One region of the Amycolatopsis sp. NPDC049252 genome, then DNA from elsewhere that is predicted to be linked to it. Evidence: riboswitches for the same ligand, from Rfam matches in the RefSeq annotation. Region 1 holds a riboswitch; the other holds the start of a gene.
What was found. Region 1 has a riboswitch for glycine ahead of gcvP (aminomethyl-transferring glycine dehydrogenase). Riboswitches for the same ligand answer to the same signal wherever they lie in the genome.
Positions count from the first base shown of each region.

Region 2: another riboswitch for glycine. It lies ahead of gcvP (aminomethyl-transferring glycine dehydrogenase); the one in region 1 lies ahead of gcvP (aminomethyl-transferring glycine dehydrogenase).

Region 1 is NZ_JBICSQ010000147.1:4,763-12,576, reverse strand. Features, by position in the region: gene ACGFMK_RS47790 (hypothetical protein) at 418-642, shown strand; gene ACGFMK_RS47785 (CDP-alcohol phosphatidyltransferase family protein) at 666-1,277, shown strand; gene gcvH (glycine cleavage system protein GcvH) at 1,378-1,764, shown strand; gene garA (glycogen accumulation regulator GarA) at 1,915-2,385, shown strand; gene ACGFMK_RS47770 (MerR family transcriptional regulator) at 2,382-3,128, shown strand; gene ACGFMK_RS47765 (bifunctional nuclease family protein) at 3,346-3,819, shown strand; gene ACGFMK_RS47760 (MerR family transcriptional regulator) at 3,862-4,263, shown strand; gene trxA (thioredoxin) at 4,276-4,650, shown strand; gene ACGFMK_RS47750 (TetR/AcrR family transcriptional regulator) at 4,602-5,234, opposite strand; gene ACGFMK_RS47745 (MerR family transcriptional regulator) at 5,514-6,092, shown strand; glycine riboswitch at 6,135-6,234, shown strand; gene gcvP (aminomethyl-transferring glycine dehydrogenase) at 6,413-7,814, shown strand, end outside.
Region 2 is NZ_JBICSQ010000012.1:40,173-47,986, reverse strand. Features, by position in the region: gene gcvT (glycine cleavage system aminomethyltransferase GcvT) at 1-667, opposite strand, end outside; gene gcvP (aminomethyl-transferring glycine dehydrogenase) at 676-3,507, opposite strand; glycine riboswitch at 3,552-3,649, opposite strand; gene ACGFMK_RS16830 (hypothetical protein) at 4,331-4,975, opposite strand; gene ACGFMK_RS16825 (3-oxoacyl-ACP reductase) at 5,464-6,231, opposite strand; gene ACGFMK_RS16820 (aldehyde dehydrogenase family protein) at 6,231-7,595, opposite strand; gene ACGFMK_RS16815 (gamma-glutamyl-gamma-aminobutyrate hydrolase family protein) at 7,592-7,814, opposite strand, start outside.

The DNA of each region.
Region 1 (7,814 bases):
GGACGGGGCGGGGTCGCCGGAACAGGCGGCGAGCGCGGGCGCGACGAGGCAGGCCGCGAGCAATGGCCGCCACGTCCTCGTGGTGGTCGGATGGGGCACCGCGATCCTTACCTCCCCGGTCGGGCTGGCTGGCCCGGTCATTCTGGCCCATCCGGGCCGGGGCCCGGGGATCGACTCGCCCAGGGGTGTGCCGGAGATTACTCCAGCCGGGTGGCGGCCGGGTCCGGTGGTCGCGGATTGTGTGTCCACAATGGACGATTAACATTCCGTTCACGCTCTGAAACACCAGCCTGTCATCAAGAATCGATCGGTCTAATTCACGCCGCGCGGGTTAACGTCCCGGCCGCGCGTGCCGACGAACTGGGTGGAGGCCGCAGAGCTTCCCGTCCCCGACCCGCACCGAACCCCGTGAGAGCGATGAACGCCGAAGCAGTCACCAGCCCCGAAGTGACCAGCCCCGACGCCCCGTCCCGCCCGCCGACCGTGCCCAGCACCGTCGTCTGGTGCTGCGGCCGCCCCTACGTCCTCGAGGCGAGCCCCGGCCGCGCCCGCTGGATGGGCAACGACCACCGCGGCCGTCCCGAAGCCCTGAGCAGCGCCGAACTGCAGCGACGCGGCTGGAGCCACCGCCGCGCGTGCTGAGCCGCCGCCTCTAGGGTGAGCAGGTGAGCACCGCCGCGCCCGAAGACACCCCGAACGCCGAGCCGTCCCTGCTGCGGCAGGCCTTCAACGTCCCCAACATACTGTCGCTGCTGCGGCTGGCCGGCGTGCCGGTCTTCCTGTGGCTGCTGCTGGGCCCGAAGGAGGACGGCTGGGCGCTCGGGGTGCTCGTGTTCAGCGCCCTGACCGACTGGCTCGACGGCAAGCTGGCCCGCTGGCTGAACCAGATGTCCCGGCTCGGCGCGCTGCTCGACCCGGCGGCCGACCGGCTCTACATCCTCGCCACGCTCGTCGCGTTCCTGGTCCGCGAGATCATCCCGTGGTGGGTCGTGGTGCCCCTCGTGCTGCGCGAGGCCGTGCTCGGCGTGTGCGTCCTGACGCTGCGCCGCCGCGGCTTCGCGCCGCCGGAGGTCACCTACATCGGCAAGGGCGCGACCTTCGTCCTGATGTACGCCTTCCCGTTCCTGCTGCTCGCGCAGGGTGGCTCGGACGTCGCGGCGGTGGCCCGGCCCATCGGCTACGCCTTCACGATCTGGGGTGGCGTCCTCTACGTCTGGTCCGGCGTCCTCTACGTCGTGCAGGCGCGCAACGCCCTGCACGGGGCCGCCGACGACTGAGCGCGACCGTTCGGCCGGGTCGTGCCCGGCGGCTGCGCCGTGTGGGTGTAAGACTTCGCCCAGCACGTTTCGCCAGTGAGGGCATGAAAGGGGACCGGCGGTGTCCGCTCCTGAAGAGCTTCGTTACACCGAGGAACACGAGTGGGTCGCCACCCGCGGCGAGGACACCCTCGTCCGGATCGGCATCACCGAGTACGCGCAGGACCAGCTCGGCGACGTGGTGTTCGTCGACCTGCCCGAGGTCGGCCGCCAGGTCGGCGCGGGCGACGTCTTCGGCGAGGTCGAGTCGACCAAGAGCGTCTCGGAGCTGTTCGCGCCGGTCGACGGCGAGATCGTCTCCGTCAACAACGCCGTCGCCGACTCGCCCGAGCTGATCAACAGCGACCCCTACGGCGAGGGCTGGCTCATCGAGATCCGGCTCGAGGACCCGTCGGCGCTCGAAGCGCTCCTCGAAGCCGAGGCGTACGACGCTCTGATCAAGGGCTGAACCCCCGTCCGACCTCGGATTCCGGCCGGTGGGGGCGATCTGCTCGCGCTTCTCCGGTCCCGGGGCTCGGAGAAGCGATCAGGCACGGTACGTTGGCAGCTACACGTTCTTGAAGTACTGGCAACACAGCATGTGTGGAGGAGAGCTCAGGTGAGCACGAACGACGGGCCGGGCGGCGTTCCCCCGGAGCAGTCTCCGGAGCGGACCTCTGTCTTCCGGGCCGACTTCCTGGCCGAAGCCGAAGGCCACGAGTCCGCTCCGGCCGCCGAAGCCCCGGTCCAGGGCGTCGACGCCCTGCCCGCGGGTTCGGCTCTGCTGGTCGTGAAGCGCGGCCCGAACGCGGGTTCGCGATTCCTGCTCGACCGCGACACGACCAGCGCCGGGCGCCACCCGGACAGCGACATCTTCCTCGACGACGTCACGGTCTCACGGCGGCACGCCGAGTTCCGCCGTGAAGGCGGGGAGTTCGTCGTGATCGACGTCGGCAGCCTCAACGGCACCTACGTCAACCGCGAGCCGGTCGACCAAGCCGTCCTCGCGGGCGGCGACGAGGTCCAGATCGGGAAGTTCCGCCTGGTCTTCCTGACCGGCCCGGGGCACGGGGGCCAGGGGGCGCAGTGACGGCGGCCGGGCGGCCACAACGGGACGGGTTGAGCATCGGGGCGGTTCTGGCGCAGCTGCGCCACGACTTCCCCGACGTCACGATCTCCAAGATCCGGTTCCTCGAGGCGGAAGGCCTGGTCCAGCCGGGCCGGACGCCCTCGGGTTACCGGCAGTTCGCCGCGGCGGACGTGGAGCGGCTCAAGTTCGTCCTGGCCGCCCAGCGGGATCACTACCTCCCGTTGAAGGTCATCAAGGAGCAGCTGGACGCGGCGGACTCGGGTGCCGGGCCCGTCGCGGCCCTGCCCCGGCCGCCCCGCCGCCTGGTGCCGATCGACGCGCCGGCCGAGAACGTGGGCCTGCCCGTGGCGGACGACTTCGCCCCCGGGCGGGAGCTGCGCCTGACCCAGGAGGAGCTCCTGGAACAGGCCGGCGTCGACGCGGGAGAGCTGGCCGAGCTGCAGCAGTACGGCCTGGTCCGGCCCGGTCCGGCGGGGTTCTTCGACCCCGACGCGGTCCTGGTCGCGCGGACGGTGAAGGCGCTGACGGAATTCGGTATCGAGCCGAGACACCTGCGCGCCTTCCGCGCCGCGGCCGACCGCGAGGTCGGGCTGCTGGAGCAGATCGTGACCCCGGTGTACCGGCATCGTGACCCGGAGGCCAAAGCGCGGGCCGACGAGGTGGTGCGGGAGCTCGCGGCACTGTCCGTGACCCTGCACACGCTCCTCGTGAAGGCCGGAATCCGCGGCGTCACGGGTTGTTGAGCCGTAACGGGACGGTGAGATCCTCTTTGCGGTCCCATGTCAATGACTGAATGTTCGGCACCTCATGCCGTACCGTGAGAACAACGGTTTGCGGTAGGCGAGCCGAGAGTGTGCGGACAGCGAGCACAGCGCACGGATGACGGGTAGCGTCGGGAGTGAACGGCGCGAGTGAGTTCCAGCGCTGAAGCCCGTGTGCACGAGAGGGAGGCGAAGCCCGATGAGCGAAATGCGCGTCGTCGGTGTGCGGGTCGAGCTGCCCGCGAATCAGCCGATCTTGTTGCTGCGGGAAACCGAAGGCGAACGGTACCTGCCGATCTGGATCGGCTCGGTCGAAGCGACCGCCATCGCGTTGGAGCAGCAGGGGGTCCGCCCGGCCCGACCGCTCACGCATGACCTCCTGAAAGAGGTCATCGGGGCACTGGGCCGCGAGCTCGAGCAGGTCGTGATCACCGACCTCAAGGAAGGCACGTTCTTCGCCGAACTGGTCTTCGACGGTGACATCCGGGTCTCCGCCCGGCCGAGCGACTCGGTCGCCCTGGCCCTGCGGATCGGTGTCCCCATCCACGCCGTGGACGCGGTGCTGGAGGAGGCCGGCCTGATCATCCCGGACGAGCAGGAGGACGAGGTCGAGAAGTTCCGCGAGTTCCTCGACTCCGTTTCGCCGGAGGACTTCCGCGGCGCCGACACGTAGACACTTGCCTTGACGCGGACGTCAACGTCTAGCGTCGGGGGCATGCGGATCGGAGAGCTGGCCAAGCGCACGGGTACCACTACCCGTGCGCTTCGCTTTTACGAGGACCAGGGCCTCCTCGCGGCCCGGCGCGCGGCCAATGGCTACCGCGAGTACGACGAGGACGACCTCCAGCTGGTCACGGAGATCCTGAAGCTGCAGACGGTCGGGCTGTCCCTCGACGAGACCCGGCCGTTCGTCGAGTGCCTGCGCAGCGGCCACGAGACCGGCGACAGCTGCCCGAGCTCGATCGAGATGTACCGGCGCAAGCTCGCCGAGGCCGACGCCGTCCTCGCCCGCCTCGGCGCCATCCGCGCCGAACTCGCCGGGAAACTCGCTGAAGCGCTGGCCAGGCAGGATCCCGGCTGCGCTCCCGATCCGTGCGTCGTCCCCGAACGTCTCTGAAGGAGCCTTGTCATGTCCGAAATTGCCGAAGTCACCGACGCGACGTTCGCCGCGGAGGTGCTGGGCGGCGACGTCCCGGTGCTGGTCGAGTTCTGGGCCACCTGGTGCCCGCCGTGCCGGATGATCGCGCCGGTGCTGGCCGAGCTGGCCCGCGAACGCGCCGGGACGCTGACCGTGCGCAAGATCAACTCCGACGAGAACCCGGAGACGACCCGGTCCTACCAGGTCATGTCGCTGCCGACGATGATCCTCTTCCGCGGCGGCGAGCCGGTGCTGACGATCGTCGGCGCGCTCCCGAAGGCCCGGCTCGAAGAGCGCCTCGACCGGGCCCTCGAGGCTCAGGCGGCGGTGGCCCTGACGAACGTGTCCGCGACCTCGCGGCCGTAGAGCTCCAGGTCCAGCGACGGGTCGGCCGCGTAGGCCGCCGCCACGCCGTCGACCGCCTGGGCGATCGACATCGCCATCACCTCGGGCGTGAAAGTGCCGAACACGCCCTCGGCCTGGCCCTGCTTGAGCTGGCGGGCCAGGCCGTGCACCCGCAGGTCGTCGACCAGCACCTTCGTCATCGCCCAGGTGTCGGTGTCGTCGGCGTTGGCGGCCATCTCGGTCAGCACCCGCACGCAGTCCGGGTACGCGCGCAGGAAGGCGATCGACGTCTCGATGTGCGCCCGCAGGTAGCCGGCCCGGTCGGCCGGGTCCAGGTCGCCGTGGGTGCGCTCCTTGAGGAACTCGTTCTTCGTCTCGACGACGGTGCTGAGCACCGCCTGCATCAGCCCGGCCTTGTTGGTGAAGTGGTAGGAGATCATCCGGGTGCTGCTCAGCCCGGCGCGTTCGCGGATCCTGGCGAACGTGGCCTTGCGGTAGCCGAGGTCGTTGATGACGCCGATCGTCGCGCCGATGATCTGCGCGCGGCGGGCGGCCTCGGTCACGCTGAGGCCCATCTCGGCCATCAGGTCCGTGTTTACTTGCATGAGTAAAAATTAACACGGTTGAGTAAAAGTGTCCAGGAGGTTTGAACCACCGACCGCTGGGTACGGCGAACGGCTCAAACACTCATCCGACCGTTGAGGCTTGCCGCGCGTCGCGTTGACCCGCCCTGTCTAGGCGCTTACCGTCGAAGAAGGTAAATCGCCACGATGTGATTCACGGTCTGGGGCCGGATCGTGGCGGTTGATCTCCGGTGGGACCCGCTCCTGGGTCCCGGCCGGCTGTCATTCGCCGGCCGCCTGGTCGGGCGAGGGGAGGCTTGCGTGGTCGAGGCTGGTTCAGAGAAGCAGCCTGTTCAGGTCGCGGCTGGTGAGCAGGGTGAACTGTTCCCCGACGACTCGCTGCCTGACGAGCTGGTCGGGTACCGCGGTCCGGCCGCGTGCCAGATCGCCGGCATCACCTACCGTCAGCTCGACTACTGGGCCCGGACGAAGCTCATCGCGCCCAGCATTCGCACCGCGCATGGCTCCGGCTCGCAGCGGCTGTACTCGTTCAAGGACATCCTGGTCCTCAAGGTCGTCAAGCGGCTGCTGGACACCGGGGTCTCGCTGCAGAACATCCGGGTCGCGGTCGACCACCTGTCCGTCCGCGGGGTCCGCGACCTCGCGAAGGTCACGTTGTTCTCCGACGGCACCACGGTCTACGAGTGCACCTCGCCCGAGGAGATCGTCGATCTGCTCCAGGGCGGCCAGGGCGTGTTCGGCATCGCGGTCAGCGGGGCCATGCAGGAGATCAGCGGCACCATCCACGAGTTCCCGGCCGAACGCGCCGACGGCGGCATCGTCGAGACGCACGAACCGGACGAGCTGACCCAGCGCCGCAACGCCCGCCGTACCGGGTGATCATCTCCGCGGCAGACGGAGTAAGGTGATCCACGCAGTCGACGAAACCGCGCGGGAGAGTCCGGACCACAACCTCGAGTCCGGCGCCGAAGGAGCAAGTCCTCCCCGGAACCTCTCAGGCACCCTGGACCGCGCGGTCTAGACGCCTCTGGAAAGCGGGTCGTCAGGACACAGCCTGATGGCCCCGCCGACGGTGCAAGCCCGGCTCAACCTCGGGCGAAACTCTCAGGCGCCCCTCTGGGGTACGGACAGAGTGGGGAGGGTTCCTCGACAGCGTTTTCGCGGATGCTGTCCGGGTCCGCCGTCCTCGGGAGGCCATCGTGCAGCAGTCACTCGCCTCCCTGGAACAGGGCATTCCCTTCGCCGACCGGCACATCGGGCCGGGTCCGGACGATCTCCGCACGATCCTCGACGTCGTCGGCGTCGCCTCCCTCGACGAACTCGCCGAGCGAGCCGTGCCCGAGTCCCTGCGCGCGTCCAGCGGCCCGCTGGAACTGCCGCCGCCGGCCACCGAAGCCCAGGCGCTCGCCGAGCTGCGGGAGCTGGCCGCGCGGAACCGGCCGATGGCCCAGATGATCGGCCTCGGCTACCACGACACCGTGACCCCGCCGGTGATCCGCCGGAACGTCCTCGAGAACCCGGCCTGGTACACCGCCTACACGCCGTACCAGCCGGAGATCTCGCAGGGACGGCTCGAGGCGCTGCTCAACTTCCAGACCATGGTCGCCGACCTGACCGGGCTGCCCGTCGCGAACGCGTCCCTGCTCGACGAGGCCACCGCGGCCGCCGAAGCCATGACGCTGGTCCGCCGCGCCGGCAAGTCGGCGTCGAACCGGTTCGTCGTCGACGAAGACACCTTGCCCCAGACCCTCGCCGTGCTCCGGACCCGTGCCGAGCCGCTGGGCATCGAGCTCGTCGTCGAAGACCTGTCCCAAGGGCTGACCGGGCTCGGCCTCGGCGGCGACTTCTTCGGGATCCTGCTGTCCTACCCGGGCGCGTCCGGCGCGGTCCGCGAGTTCGACTTCACCATTGCCGACGCCAAGAAGCACGGCGCGGCGGTGATCGTCGCGGCCGATCCGCTCGCTCTGACGTTGCTGCGGCCGCCCGGCGAGCTGGGTGCCGACGTCGCGATCGGGTCGACGCAACGGTTCGGCGTCCCGATGGGCTTCGGTGGCCCGCACGCGGCGTACCTGGCGGTCCGCCAGGGTCTGGAGCGGCAGCTGCCCGGGCGGCTGGTCGGCGTTTCGAAGGACGCCGACGGCGCGCCCGCGTACCGGCTGGCCCTGCAGACCCGCGAGCAGCACATCCGCCGCGAGAAGGCGACGTCGAACATCTGCACCGCCCAGGTCCTGCTGGCGGTGATGGCGTCGATGTACGCGGTGTACCACGGCCCCGACGGCCTGCGCGGGATCGCGCTGCGCGCCCACCGGATGGCGACCGTGCTCGCGGCCGGCCTCTGCGAGGGCGGCGTCGAGGTCGTGCACGGCGAGTTCTTCGACACGATCACCGCGGCGGTGCCCGGCCGCGCGGACGCGGTCGTCGCGGCGGCCCGCGACCTCGGCGTGAACCTGCGGCGCGTCGACGACGACCACGTCGGCGTCGCCTGTGACGAGACGACCACCCGCGAACGGCTCTCCTTGGTGTGGAAGGCCTTCGGCGTCTCGGTGTCCGATGTGGACAGCCTGGACGAGGACACGGCGGACGCGCTCCCCGCGCCGCTGC
Region 2 (7,814 bases), on a different contig from region 1:
CGTGGGCCTCCCCCGCCTCGGAGAGGATGCGCCAGACCGCCGGGGCCTCGTCGGCCGGGACGAACAGCTCGAAGCCGTCCTCGCCGGTGTAGCCGGTGCGGGCGAGCAGGACCTCGTGGCCCTTCACGACCGCCGGCACGCTGGCGTAGTACTTGAGCCCGTCGAGGTCGGCGTCGGTGACCGCACCGAGGATCTTGACGGCGTTCGGGCCCTGGACGGCGATCAGCGCGGTCGTCTCGGACCGGTCGTCGACCACCGCGTCGAAGCCCGCGACCCGCTCGGCCAGCGCGTCGGCGACGACCTTCGCGTTGCCGGCGTTGGCCACGACCAGGTAGTGCTCGTCGGCCAGCCGGTAGACGACCAGGTCGTCGAGCACGCCGCCGTCGGCGTCGCAGATCATCGTGTAGCGCGCCCGGCCCGGCTTGACCCCGGTGAGGTTGCCGACCAGCGCGAAGTCCAGAACGTCGGCGGCCTGCTTGCCCGTGACGTGGATTTCGGCCATGTGCGAGAGGTCGAACAGCCCGGCCGCCTCGCGGACGGCCTTGTGCTCGGCCAGCTCGCTGGCGTAGCGGACCGGCATGGACCAGCCCGCGAAGTCGGTGAACAGCGCACCAAGTCCTTTGTGGACTCCGTGCAGGCTGGTCTCTTTCGACGCTGTGGAATTCAAGGGAGAACTCAGCCTTCGTAAGCGTTGAGGGGCGGGCAGGAGCAGACCAGGTTGCGGTCACCGCGGGCGCCGTCGATGCGGCGGACCGGCGGCCAGTACTTGTTCTTGCGAGAGACACCCGCCGGGAACACCGCGAGCTCGCGGTCGTAGGCCTTGTCCCACTCGCCGACCAGCGTCTCGGCGGTGTGCGGGGCCCCGCGCAGCGGCGACGCCTCCGCGGTCCAGGTGCCCTTGGCGACCTCGTCGATCTCGCCGCGGATGGCGATCATCGCGGCGACGAACCGGTCGATCTCGCCCAGGTCCTCGGACTCGGTCGGCTCGACCATCAGCGTGCCGGCGACCGGGAACGACATGGTCGGCGCGTGGAAGCCGTAGTCGATGAGCCGCTTCGCGACGTCGTCGACCGTCACGCCGGTCTCCTTGGTGATCTGGCGCAGGTCGAGGATGCACTCGTGCGCGACCAGGCCGTCCTGGCCGGTGTAGAGCACCGGGTAGTGCGGGGCCAGCCGCGAAGCGACGTAGTTCGCGGCCAGCACGGCGACCTTCGTCGCGGCGGTCAGGCCGGGCGCGCCCATCATCCGGACGTAGGCCCAGGAGATCGGCAGGATCGACGCCGAGCCGTAGGGCGCGCCGCTGATCGGGCCGACACCGGTCGCCGGGCCGGCCTGGTCCAGCAGCGGGTGGTTGGGCAGGAACGGCGCGAGGTGCGCGCGCACCGCGACCGGGCCGACGCCGGGGCCGCCACCGCCGTGCGGGATGCAGAAGGTCTTGTGCAGGTTCAGGTGCGAGACGTCGCCGCCGAACTCGCCCGGCTTGGCCAGGCCCAGCAGGGCGTTGAGGTTCGCGCCGTCGACGTACACCTGGCCACCGCCGTCGTGCACGATCTTGGCCAGCTCGTCGATCGAGTGCTCGTACACGCCGTGCGTGGACGGGTAGGTGACCATGATCGCGGCGAGCGTGTCCCGGTGCGCGTCCACTTTGGACCGCAGGTCGGCCAGGTCGACGTTGCCCTCGTCGGTGCACTTGACGACGACCACGCGCATCCCGGCGAGCACCGCGGACGCGGCGTTGGTGCCGTGCGCCGACGACGGGATCAGGCAGACGTCACGGGCGTCGTCGCCGTTCGAACGGTGGTAGGCGCGGATGGCCAGCAGCCCGGCCAGCTCGCCCTGGCTGCCCGCGTTCGGCTGCAGCGACACCTTGTCGTAGCCGGTGACCTCGGCCAGCCACTCGGCCAGCTGCGCGACCAGGACGTGGTAGCCCTCGGCGTCCTCGGCCGGCGCGAACGGGTGGATGCCGGCGAACTCGCGCCAGCTGATCGGCTCCATCTCGGTGGTGGCGTTGAGCTTCATCGTGCAGGAGCCGAGCGGGATCATGCCGCGGTCGAGCGCGTAGTCCAGGTCGGACAGCCGGCGCAGGTAGCGCAGCATCGCCGTCTCGGAGCGGTGGCTGCCGAAGACCTCATGGCCCATGAAGCCGCTCTCGCGGGCCAGGCCGTTCGGCAGCGCGACGCCGTCCTGGACGTCTCCCTCGACACCGAAGGCCTTCAGGACCTTCTCGGTGATCGCCGGCGTGCTGACCTCGTCGAAGGCGACGCGGACGTGGTCGGCGTCGACGTGGCCGAGGTTGATGCCGGCCGCGCGGGCGGCGGCGTGGACCTCGGCCGCCTGGCCCGGGACGTGCGCGACGACCGTGTCGAAGAAGGACTCGTGCACGACCTCGACGCCGGTCTTGCGCAGCGTGTCGGCGAAGCCCGCGGCCAGGCCGTGGACGCGCTGGGCGATCCGCTTGAGACCGTCCGGGCCGTGGTAGACCGCGTACATCGCGGCGAGCACGGCCGGCAGGACCTGCGCGGTGCAGATGTTGGACGTCGCCTTCTCGCGGCGGATGTGCTGCTCACGGGTCTGCAGCGCCAGCCGATAGGCCGGGTTGCCGTCCGCGTCGACCGAGACGCCGACCAGGCGCCCGGGCAGCGAGCGCTCGAGCCCGGCGCGGACGGACATGAACCCGGCGTGCGGGCCGCCGTAGCCGAGCGGGACGCCGAAACGCTGCGTCGACCCGGCGGCGACGTCGGCGCCGAACTCGCCGGGCGAGGTGATCAGCGTCAGCGAGAGCAGGTCGGCGGCGACGGTGAACAGCGCGCCCGCGGCCTTCGCCGACTCGGAAATCGCGTGGTAGAAACCGCGGCCGCGCAGCACACCGGACGCACCCGGGTACTGGACGACGACGCCGAAGAAGTCGTCCGGCAGGCCGGTCAGCAGGTCGCGGACCTCGACCTCGATGCCCAGCGCCTCGACGCGGGTCCGCACCACGGCGATGGTCTGCGGCAGGCACTCGGTGTCGAGCACGACCTTGTTGGACTTCGACTTGGACGAGCGGCGCATCAGCGTGACGGCCTCGGCGACGGCGGTCGACTCGTCCAGCAAGGAGGCGTTCGCGGTGGCCAGCCCGGTGAGGTCGGCGACCATCGTCTGGAAGTTGAGCAGCGCTTCGAGGCGGCCCTGGGAGATCTCCGGCTGGTACGGCGTGTAGGCGGTGTACCAGGCCGGGTTCTCGAGGACGTTGCGGCGGATCACGCCGGGGGTGACGGTGTCGGAGTAGCCGAGCCCGATCATCTGCGTCATCGGCCGGTTACGCGCGGCGAGCGCGCGCAGCTCCGCGGTGGCGTCCTCTTCGGACGCGGCGGGCGGCAGGACGAGGTCGCGTGTGGCGCGGATCGCACTCGGTACGGCCGCTTCGAGCAGCGCGTCCAGGGATCCGTAGCCGCACTCGGCGAGCATCTTGGCGCGTTCGGCCTCCGACGGGCCGATGTGGCGGGCGTCGAACTGCGTAGAGGTGATCGGGAGCTCCTCGGGCCGGGCACCGGGCACAACGGTGCGCTGGGAACTCCCCCTCTGTCATGGCACCTGAGAGTTTCACCGTGCGGGCACGGCTTTCACCTTGGGTGAGGCGCGGGTGCGCCTGCTTTCCAGAGTGGCCTCGCGCGAAGCGGTAGCAGGTACCTGAGAGATTCCGGGGAGTTTGCTCCTTCGGTGCCCCACTGACTTCGTGAGGGCTCTCCCGCCTCGGCTCGACGGCCCGATCTGCAGTTATGGCGGCTACCGTACCCGCCGCGTTCGGCCCCCGTCTACTTCACCCGGGCAACGCCACACCGGTCCTCGATCCCGCCTCGACCGCCGGGGCGCCGGGTGACCCGTCCGATCGCATCAGCCGTTCATGGCCAAACGTCGCCTCTGGGTCCGCGGCTCGGAAGCGGGGCCGACTCGGATCCAACGACGGAACCGGTGCCAAAGCGGCTCGCGGCCCGAGGTCTGAACGCTGCGCGAATCGATCTCCACTTCTCGCGCCGGCGCCTCCGGGGCAGGCACTGCCGAGCGGGCAGGTGAGCCCACCGGCTCATGGGTCGACGTCAACGCAAGTTCCCGCAGGGCCGGGGCAGACATGTCCTTGATGATCGAAAAGAACCCGCCGATGCCCGACATGCGCCGTACAGCCCCGCACCACGCGCTACGCCCGCGCGGGGCGCCGGGTGACCCGTCCGGCCAGCGGTGGCGGGCGGCGGACCCGGCCCGACGGCAGCACCAGGCGTGTCAACGGCCCGCCCAGCGGCACCGGCGGGAGGCCCGCCCCCAGCAGGACCTGCTTGACAATCTGCTCGGCGGATCACGCCACCGTGTCGTTCAGCCGGTCGAGGTCCGGGCGGTCGCCGTCGAAGACATCGGTGTCGTCGAGGACCACCTCGAAGTACTCGCCGGGCAGCCGGGCGACGACCGCGTCGACGGCGGCCTCGATCGCCCGCGTCCCTTCCGCGGGGTCGGCGCACCCGGCCTCGAGCAGCGGCTCGCGGTAGATCCGGGCGGCGCGGGCGCGCATCCGCGGGCCGTGGCGGACCACGACCGGGAGCCGCCCGGTGAGGTCGGGCATGAACGGCGGCACGCTGTGCACCAGCCGCGGCGCCGGCTCGGCCAGCTCGCGCGCGGTGATCCGGAGCCGGTCGGCCATCGCGTCCGGCAGGCCGAAGTAGCGGAAGTCGACGTTGCCGAACCCGAGGCCGTCGGCGACCAGCGACGCCAGCAGCTCGCCGTACCCCCAGATCGGCGACAGCACCACGACCGGCGGCGACGGTGAAGGCGGGCGCGACGCCTCCTGCTCGGGCGCCTGGATCACCAGCCGCGGCAGGTCGTGCCAGTCGTGCGGCTCGGCGACCCGCCAGTACAGCCCGAGCGGCTGCCAGAGGCCGCCGAGGATCTCGCGCTCGATGATCCGGCGCGTCTCGGCGTCGGAGTGCGGGAAGCCGCGGGGCGGCACGATGCCGACGTAGTGACTCGGGCAGCACCCCGGCGACCCGCGGCAGCTCGGCCTCCCCGAGCCCGGTGACCTCGGCGAGCTGAGCCCAGTGGTCGAACACGGTCACCTTCGGCGCGTGCCGGTGCTCGATCCAGCTGCGCAGGGTCGACGTCGGCACGATCCGCCGCGCGGCCTCGTCCAGGGAGAGACCGCGGGAGCGGATCCCGGCCCGGACCGCTTCCGCCCACTCGTCGGCGCGCCAGTGCGCCACTCGACCACGCTAAGAGGAACCCGAGGGGCGGCCCCGGCGATGCTGTCGCGTGCGACAACCTCGCTCACATGCCGCGACGTGCCGTCGTCGAATGCCCCGCGTCACCTCACAAAGCTGACGAAACCCGCTAGCTTCGCGCAGGGACAAAACGCCCACGCCGCGCCGAAGAGCGCAAGAAGATCAACGCCGCCTGGATGTACCTGCGGGAGGTCTACGACGTGAAGAAGTCCACGCGCCGTTAGATCGGGGTGACGTACGCGCCCGAGATGCCGCCGTCCACGAGGAACTGGGACGCCGTGATGAAGCTGGCGTCGTCGCTGGCCAGGAACGCCACGGCCGCCGCGATCTCCTCCGGCTCGGCGAACCGGCCGACCGGGACGTGGACCAGGCGCCGCGCCGCGCGTTCCGGGTCCTTCGCGAACAGCTCCTTGAGCAGCGGCGTGTTCACCGGCCCCGGGCACAGCGCGTTGACGCGGATGTTCTCCCGCGCGAACTGCACGCCCAGCTCGCGGCTCATGGCGAGCACCCCGCCCTTGGACGCGGTGTAGGAGATCTGCGACGTCGCCGCGCCCATCACCGCCACGAACGACGCCGTGTTGACGATCGAGCCCTTGCCCTGGCGCTGCATGTACGGCAGGACTTCCTTGCAGCACAGGTAGACCGACGTCAGGTTGACCCGCTGTACCCGCTCCCAGGCGTCGATCCCGGTGGTCAGGATCGAGTCGTCCTCGGGCGGCGAGATGCCGGCGTTGTTGAACGCGACGTCGATCGTGCCGTACTGGTCGGCCGTGGTCCGGTAGAGGTTCTCCACCTGCTCGGCGTCGGTGACGTCGGCCTGCACGAACAGGCCGCCGACCTCGTCCGCCGCGGCCTTGCCGGACTCCGGCGTCAGGTCGCCGATGACGACCTGCGCGCCTTCGCTCGCCAGGCGGCGGGCGGTCGCGAGCCCGATGCCGCTCGCGCCGCCGGTGATCACCGCGACGCGGCCTTCGAAACGCTGGACCATTACTCCTCCGTGCTGATGAAAACGTTCTTGGTCTCGGTGAACGCCGTCGGGGCGTCGGGGCCCAGCTCGCGGCCGAGGCCGGACTGCTTGAAGCCGCCGAAGGGCGTCCAGTAGCGCACCGACGAGTGCGAGTTGACCGACAGGTTGCCGGACTCGACAGCTCGCGCGACGCGGAAGGCGCGGCCGGTGTCGCGGGTCCAGATCGACCCGGACAGGCCGTACTCGGTGGCGTTGGCCTGGCGCACCGCGTCCGCCTCGTCGGTGAACGGCACGACGGCCACGACCGGGCCGAAGACCTCCTCGGCCGCGGCGGGGTGCCGCAGGTCCGGCGGGGTCAGCACGGTCGGCGGGAACCAGAAGCCGGGCCCGGCCGGCGCGGTGCCGCGGAACGCGACCGGCGCGTCGTCGGGCACGTAGGAGGCGACCTTTTCCCGGTGGGCCGCGGAGATCAGCGGCCCCATCTCGGTCTTCTCCTCGGCGGGATCGCCGACGACGACGCCGTGCACCGCCGGCTCCAGCAGCTCCATGAACCGGTCGTAGACGCTCGCCTGCACCAGGATCAGCGACCGCGCGCAGCAGTCCTGCCCGGCGTTGTCGAAGACGCCGTAGGGTGCGGTCGCCGCGGCCTTCTCCAGGTCGGAGTCGGCGAAGACGACGTTCGCGTTCTTGCCGCCCAGCTCCAGCGTCACGCGCTTCACCCGCGCCGCGCAGCCGGCCATGATCTGCTTGCCGACCTCGGTGGAGCCGGTGAAGACGACCTTGCGGACGGCCGGGTGCTCGACGAACCGTTGTCCCACCACGGATCCCTTGCCGGGCAGCACCTGGAAGACGTCTTCGGGGAGGCCGGCCTCCCGGGCCAGCTCGCCGAGCCGGATCGCGGTGAGCGGGGTCAGCTCGGCGGGCTTGAGCACGACGGTGTTGCCGGCGGCGAGCGCGGGCGCGAAACCCCAGCCGGCGATCGGCATCGGGAAGTTCCACGGCACGATCACGCCGACCACGCCGAGCGGCTCGTGGAAGGTGACGTTGACCCCGCCCGGCACCGGGATCTGCTGCCCGATCAGGCGTTCCGGCGCGGCGGAGAAGTAGTTGAGGACGTCGCGGACGTTGCCCGCCTCCCAGCGGGCGTTGCCGATGGTGTGGCCGGAGTTCTCGACCTCCAGCCGCGCGAGGTGCTCGATGTCCGCCTCGACGGCGTCGGCGAAGCGGCGCAGCAGCCGGGCCCGATCACCGGGGGCGACGTCGCGCCACGCCGCGAACGCCGCGTGGGCGCGGGCGATCGCCGCGTCGGTCTCGTCGGCGCCGGTCAGCGCGACCGACCGCACCACCTGCTCGGTGGCGGGGTTGATCACATCGAAACTGGTCATTCTTGCCTCCTGCTCGCGTCGACCAGGGCTTGGAACAACCGGACGTCGTCGGTGTCCTGCTCGGGGTGCCACTGGACGCCGAGCAGGAAGTCGTCACCCGGCGCTTCGGCGGCCTCGATCGTGCCGTCGGCGGACCAGCCGACCGGGTCGAGACCGGCACCGAGCCGGTCGATGGCCTGGTGGTGGTAACACAGGGTCTTCGTTTCCGGGCCCAGGATC